Regions from separate parts of the Halorhodospira sp. M38 genome, predicted to be linked through region 1. Evidence: riboswitches for the same ligand, from Rfam matches in the RefSeq annotation. Region 1 holds a riboswitch; the other holds the start of a gene.

Region 1 (3,462 bases):
TCCGGGAGCCCGTGGTAGGCCTGCACCGCCTGCTCCGAGGTGCGTCCGGTGCTCCCGGCCACATGCCCGAGCCCGGCGGCCCGGGCCACGTCGATGCCGCGCTGGATGGCGTCGATCCAGGCGGCGCAGGAGAAGGGCACCAGCACCCCGGTGGTGCCGAGCACCGACAGTCCGCCCTCGATCCCCAATCGCGGGTTGAGGGTCTGCGCCGCCAGGCGTTCCCCGTCTTCGATGGCGACCTCCAGGGTGACGTCGGCCGGCACCGACAGCGCGGCCGCCGCCTCGCGGATGCCCTGCTCGATGTAGCCCCGCGGACCGGGGTTGATCGCCGGCTCGCCGGCGGCGACGGGCAGACCGCTGCGGCGCACCGTGCCCACGCCGGGGCCGGCGCGCAGCCGCACCCCGCCGCCCGGTGTGCCAGGGCGTGCGGTCACCGAGACCAGGGCGCCGTGGGTGACGTCGGGGTCGTCACCGGCGTCCTTGATGACGCCGGCCCGCGCCCAGCCGTCGCCGCAGGCCTGAGCGGCCAGGGCGAAGGCCGGGGCCCGTTCCCGCGGCAGGCGGACGGTGACCGGATCGGGGAAGGCGCCGCTGACCAGACCCGTGAAGGCCGCCCGCGCCGCGGCGGCGGCGCAGGCGCCGGTGGTCCAGCCGCGGCGCAGGGCGGTGCCGGCAGCGGTCTCGGTGGAGGGTTCGGGATCTTGCGCCATGCGCTGATCCTAACCCAGACGAGGGTCCGCCGCCGCCGGGCGTCGCCCCCGCAACCACGCCAGCGCCTGCTCGACGTCGATGGCCACCTCCGCCTCCGGCGGGTCCGGCGGGCGCTCGACCATCACGATGCGGACTCCGCAGTCCCGGGCCGCATCCAGTTTGCTGCGGGTGGCGGCCCCGCCGGCGTTCTTGGTGACCAGGGTGTCGATGCCGTGCTCGCGGAGCAGGCGGCACTCGTCGGCGTAATGGAACGGCCCGCGTTGGAAGAGGATCCGGGCTCCGGGCGGCACCCGCTCCGGCGGCTCCAGGCAGCGGATCCAGTAGTGGTGGTGGGGGGCGGCGCAGAAGGCCGGGACCTCCTGATTGCCGATGGTCAGCAGTACCCGGCCTGGTTGCGGACCCAGCGCCTGGGCGGCGGCGGCCATATCGGCCACCCGGTGCCACTGCTCGTCCGGTCCCGGTTGCCACGCCGGCCGACGCACCGCCAGCAGGGCCGTCCCCGTCTGGCGGGCGGCTGCTGCCGCGTTGGCCGAGATGCCGGCGGCGAAGGGGTGGGTGGCATCCACCAGGCAGTGCACGCCGTGCTGCTGCAGGTACGCGGCCAGGCCGCCGGCGCCCCCGAATCCGCCGCGATGGACCGGCAAGCGGGGCAGGCGGGGGCGGCGGGTTACCCCGGCCACCGAATAGACCGCGGCGATGCCGGGCTCCTGCTCCAGCGCCTGGCCCAGTGCCAGCGCCTCGCCGGTACCGCCAAGGAGCAGGACACGCAGCGGCTCAGGCGCCATGGCGGGCCGGGGCAGTGGTCTGTGCCAGTCGGTGCCGGTGCATCACGTCTCCTTTGGACGCCGGGGTGCGGCGGTTTGACGGCGAGGCTCAGGCTGCCTAGAGTACCAAGCTCCTCAGGTGCCCCGCGCGAGCAGCGGCGGGGTGAAACGGGAAGACCGGTCCAGCCGCACCCAGCGGCGAGTCCGGCGCTGCCCCCGCAACGGTAGGTGGGGGGCGGGTCATCAAAGCCACTGCAAGGCGCCGTCGTTCGGCGGCGGGCCCTGCGGGAAGGCGATCCGCCCGGGGTCACCGACCCCACCCACAAGCCCGGAGACCGGCCTGAGGGAACCCAGGTGCCGCGGGAGGCGGCAGACCGGGGCAGGCCTCCGTTTGCCGGGCGCAAGCGCGATCCCTCCCCCATCCCTGTCTTCCTCCCTGCGGTGGTACCGAACCGACGCGCGTGCGGGTGGCGCGCGGCAGGGAGGAAAATATGTCCAGCAACACCACCAGCCGGGTCGCCGCGGGCGTGGCGGCCGGCCTGATCGTGGGCAGTGTCCCGGCCATGGCCGATACCGACGGCGAGTCGGCACAACTCGCCCCCCTCGTGGTCACGCCGACCCGGATGACCCAGACCGTCGACGAATCCCTGTCCTCCGTCTCCGTCATCGACCGCGACGAGATCGACCGCCAGCAGCCGCGGCAGGTCTCGGACCTGCTGCAGGGGCGGGCGGGGACGAGCCTGGCAAGCAACGGCCCGTTCGGGAAAGACACCAGTCTCTTTATGCGTGGCACCGAATCGGACCACACCCTGCTGCTGGTCGATGGGGTGCCGATGAATTCGGCAACCTCTGGAGGGGCGGCCTGGCAGTATCTGCCCCCGGCCGAGATCGACCGCATCGAGGTGGTGCGCGGGCCGCGCACCAGCGTCTACGGCGCCGATGCCATCGGCGGCGTGGTGCAGGTCTTCACGCGCCAGGGGGAGGAGGGGCCGCCGCGTTTCCGCGCCTTTGGCGGCGCCGGCTCATTCAATACCCACGAATTCGGGGTGGGCGTCTCCGGCGGGACCGCGGCGAGCCGCTACGCGCTCTCGGCCAGCCACTACGAGACGGACGGGATCAACGTTCAGGACGGCGCAGGGGATGAGGATCCCGACGGCTTTGAGAACACCAGCTTCAGCGGCCGTTTCAGCCATCGGTTGAACGGTGGTGCTGAACTCTTCGCGACGGGCATGCGCTCGCAAGGCGAGACCGAATTCGATGCGAACGATGGTGAAGAGGGCTGGACCGACCACGTCTTCCAGGCTCTCCGGGGCGGTGTCCGCGGGGACCTAACCGAGCGATGGTTTAGCGAGCTGGCGGTCTCCCAGGCGAAGGACGAGCAGGACACCTTCGACAGTAGTCGCGGTGAGTCCTGGTATTACACCGAGCGCCATGAGGTGAGTTGGCGGAACGAGCTGTATTGGGGCGCCGGGCACATCTGGGCCTTCGGCGGTGACTGGCGAGATGAGCAAGTCGATACCGCCGACGATTACGACGAGACCAGTCGCTACAACGCCGGCGCCTACACGCAGCTGGAGCTGGATCTGGGTCGCCACGATGTTGGCAGCAGCCTGCGCTACGACGACAACGAGGCCTACGGCGACAATGTGACCGGTCAGGTCGCCTGGGGGTTCGATGCGACGGATCGACTCCGGCTCCGTTCGAGTTATGGGACGGCCTTCAAAGCGCCGACATTCAATCAGCTTTTTGATCCTTCGAATGGGAATTCCGATCTTTCACCCGAGGAGTCCATCTCTGCAGAGCTGGGTGCACGCTGGCGGGTGCGAGATGGGTACCTGGACGCCGCTGTTTTTCAGACCGATATCGACGATCTGATCCAGGGGTGGCCTCCTGTCAACGTCAATGATAAGGCCCGCATCCGCGGCGCCGAGCTGGAGGCGGGTGCCCACTGGCAGGAATGGCAGATCTCCGGCGCCTTCACCTACCT
Region 2 (3,462 bases), on a different contig from region 1:
GGTCACGGGCATCTCGCCGCTGCCCTCCACACGTCTGGGGCAGGAGTTGGTGATTGCTGCGCTACCGGACGAGCTCGAGGGAACGGTGATCGAGGCTGGCTCTGGATGGGGCGGGCTGGCCCGGGCGGTGGGGCGACGGTGCCCGCGGGCCCGGGTGATCGGGTACGAGCTCTCGCCGCTGCCGTGGTTGTTCGCCTGCCTGCTGCAGTGGATCCGGCCGGTGCCCAATGTCGAATTCCGGCGCCGCGACCTGCGCCAGGTGTCCTTCCGTGATGCCCGTGCGGTGGTTTGCTATCTGCACCTTGAGGCGATTCGCGAGCTCGAGCCGCGATGGCGCCGGGAGTTGCCCGCCGGGGCGCTGGTGGTGAGCAACACGTTCCGCATCCCGGGCTGGCAACCGTGCGCCGTGCACCGGCCGCCCGTGCGCCTGGACGCCCCGGTCTATCTCTACCGGATTCCGCGGGCCTGTCGCGCTCGTTTGGACGTGTGCGGCTAGCTCAGCGGTGGCCGTGGCGCTGTCTGATCGCCTCGATCTCGGCGCCCCGGCGCAGGAAAGCCTCCACGCACTCCCCGCACAGCTTGCCCGCCTTTGCCTCGGCTCGCAGGGTCTCGGCAGCCTCGGCGAAACCCCAAGGCCGTTTGTAGGGGCGCTCGCTGGTCAGGGCGTCGAAGACGTCGGCGACGGCCACAATGCGCCCCTCCAGCGGGATCTGCTCGCCGCGTGCACCGGTCGGATACCCGCTGCCGTCAAGGCGCTCGTGGTGGTAGGCGACGATGTTGCGCATGATGGCCGCCCGCCGGTCCTCGCTCAGCCCCAGCTCCTCGGTCATCGCCAGCACCATGGCCACGCCGCGGCTGACGTGCTCGCGCATCTGCGCGAACTCCTCGTCGGTGAGCCGGCCGGGCTTGAGCAGGATGCCGTCGGGGACGGCAATCTTGCCCACGTCATGCACCGGGGCGAACTGATAGACCATCTCGATGTATTCGTCGCCGAGACCGTGAGCTGCGGCCAGCTCGAGAGCGATCAGTCGGCTGTACTCCGCCATCCGGGCGAGGTGGCCACCGGTCTCGTCGTCCCGCGCACGGCCGAAGGCCATGGCCGTGCGCGCCGCGCCGCGCAGGGTCTGCGTGGTGCGGATGGAGGTGATGGCGAGCAAGCGGGCCAGGTCGATGTAAGGCGCCAGCCGCTCGACGACGGCCTCCGAGAAGTAGCCCGGCCGCCGGGAGTTGAGGAACAGGAAGCCGAAGAAATTCTCGTCGTGCTGCAGCGGCAGGATCATCCCGGCGCGCAACCCGCTCTCGCGGATGCTGACGGTGTGCGGTTTCGGGCTGGGGTGTTCCCGGTAGTCGTCGATGATGCGCACCTGCGGCGCCTCGGCCAGGGCGCGCAGGGTGGGGGCCTCGCCTAGCCGGGTCTCGTAGTGATCCAGGGGGCTGGGGGCATCGCCGCTGGCGCCGTAGGTCTTGAGACGGTTGGCGTCCGGTTCGTAGATGGCGACGGCGATGCGGTGGATCGCGCCGCCGGGCAGCGCTTGGTTGATATGGCAGCGCAGGCGTTCAAAGCGCTCGCTAAGGCGCAGGTGCGGTTCCTGGTCGCTCAGCGGCAGGGTATCCAGCGCGTCGGTGACTATGTCACCCGCCTGGGGGCAGGGTGAATTCGCGTCTGTGCCCATGACATCTCCGTCGGGGGGTCGGGAGGGGTCGCGGGCGTCCATACCCTTCTTTGATACGGCGCAATTGTGCCATAAAGTTCGAGGTTGTGGCCATCGGCCCGGCTGGGCGCCCGATCGGGCCGCGTTGACAGTTGCCCCGAGCCGGCCGTAGAGTCCAGCCTCCCCAGGTGACCTGGCAGTTACCATCGCTGCCGGGGCCGTTCCCCGCCGCGTGGTCCGCCCGACAGCGCCGGGGACGGTCGGGAAGTCGGTGCGCACTGCGGCCCGGGCGGGCGCAGGCAAGGCCGACGCTGTCCCCGCAACGGTAGGCGAGAGTGGGCGCTGCATCGCCACTGCATCCACGGTGTCCCTGGCACCCGGTGCGGGAAGGCGCGGCGCCCGGGGTTCGACCCCGCTCGCGAGCCCGGAGACCGGTCTGGGGGTCGCAGCCACACGGCGGGGAACCGTGCGTGGCGGTGACGGTAGCTTCAGCCGCGCCCTGTCCCAGCGCCACGGCGTGCCCGTTTCCGACCCGCTCCCCGCATGGCGTACTGGATCCAGTGACTGGAGGAGCCATGCACCGCAATCCATGCATCGCCCTCGTGGCCGGGGTCGGCCTTATCCTCGGCGGGTGCGGGGATGCCCTCGACGATGATCCGGATGGAGGGGGTGCCCGGGAAACCCGTGAGGTTGAGGATATGCTCGGCCGCAGCGTGGAGGTCCCGGAATCGGCCGAGCGGATCGCCACGGTCAATGTCGACGCCTTCCGAATGGCGCTCCACCTGGGGGTTGAGGAGCGCCTGGTGGGCATCCCGAGCGATATGTACGGCTCGCGTTTCTCCGAGGCGAAGCCCATTGAGGTCGAGGCCTTCGGGCGCCTTGACGAGGTGGCCATGGTCGGCGGCGGCCAGCCCGGTTCGGAGTTCAGTGCCGAGCGGGTGCTCGCCACGGAGCCGGATCTGTTTATCTACTGGGCCTTCAGCCGCGGTGATGACGATCAGGCGATGGCCGAACAGGCAGAACGCTACGAGCAACAGCTGGGCGTGCCGGTGGTGGCGCTGAACACCCTGGGCCGGGAACGGGCGTCGCAGGAGGCCGTCGAGGAGCAGATCGAACAGGCCTACCGGCTCCTCGGCGAAGTGTCCGGTCGCGAGGAGCGGGCCGAAGAGCTGCTCGATTTCTACCACGCAACGGTCTCCGCCGTGCAGCAGCGGGTCGCTGGCGAGCAGCCGCCTCGAGTCTATCTGGCCCACCGGCGCAATCTCTACAACCACGTCTCCTTCTACTTCCCCGTCGAGCTGCTCGGTGCCGAGATGGTCACTGCCGGCCGGGCCGGCGACGATGGCGAGGTCAGTGCCGAGGAGCTGCTGAGCTGGGATCCCCAGCATATCCTCCTCCACACACCGTCCCGAGCGAGTCGCGTGGAACGCGCCGAGGTGCTCGACGATGAGCGCTTGTCCGGTGTAGCAGCCATCGAGGCGGAGCGTATCCACCGCTTCAAGGGCACCTACATGGGCTGGGACCTGGCGACGGGGTTGATCGATCTGGTGCACATGGCTCGGGGCCTCTACCCGGAGGCCATGGCAGGCGTCGATCTCCGCGACCGCGGCGAGGAGATTCTGGAGGTCTTCTACGGTGACCCCGGTCTCTACGACCGGCTCATGGAGCTCAGCAGCCTCGAGGATGGCTGAGTTGACCGTCGGCACCCCCGTCCGGCCGGCGCCACCGCGGGGCCTCATTGACGACTACACGCGCGCGATCCGGGCCAAGACGCTGGTGCTGCTCGGCCTGGCGGTAGCCCTGGTGGCTA

The links. A riboswitch is a leader RNA that binds a small molecule or an ion and turns the genes downstream of it on or off. The one in region 1 is predicted to bind cobalamin.
Region 2: linked by a shared signal. The riboswitch ahead of LRA98_RS00095 (ABC transporter substrate-binding protein) and the one ahead of LRA98_RS02930 (TonB-dependent receptor domain-containing protein) in region 1 are both predicted to bind cobalamin.

What each region holds. Positions count from the first base shown of each region.
Region 1 is NZ_JAJNQP010000003.1:33,693-37,154, forward strand. Features, by position in the region: gene LRA98_RS02920 (cobalt-precorrin-5B (C(1))-methyltransferase) at 1-710, opposite strand, end outside; gene LRA98_RS02925 (cobalt-precorrin-6A reductase) at 720-1,496, opposite strand; cobalamin riboswitch at 1,596-1,833, shown strand; gene LRA98_RS02930 (TonB-dependent receptor domain-containing protein) at 1,967-3,462, shown strand, end outside.
Region 2 is NZ_JAJNQP010000001.1:14,370-17,831, forward strand. Features, by position in the region: gene LRA98_RS00085 (class I SAM-dependent methyltransferase) at 1-496, shown strand, start outside; gene LRA98_RS00090 (HD-GYP domain-containing protein) at 498-1,673, opposite strand; cobalamin riboswitch at 1,914-2,086, shown strand; gene LRA98_RS00095 (ABC transporter substrate-binding protein) at 2,228-3,343, shown strand; gene LRA98_RS00100 (FecCD family ABC transporter permease) at 3,336-3,462, shown strand, end outside.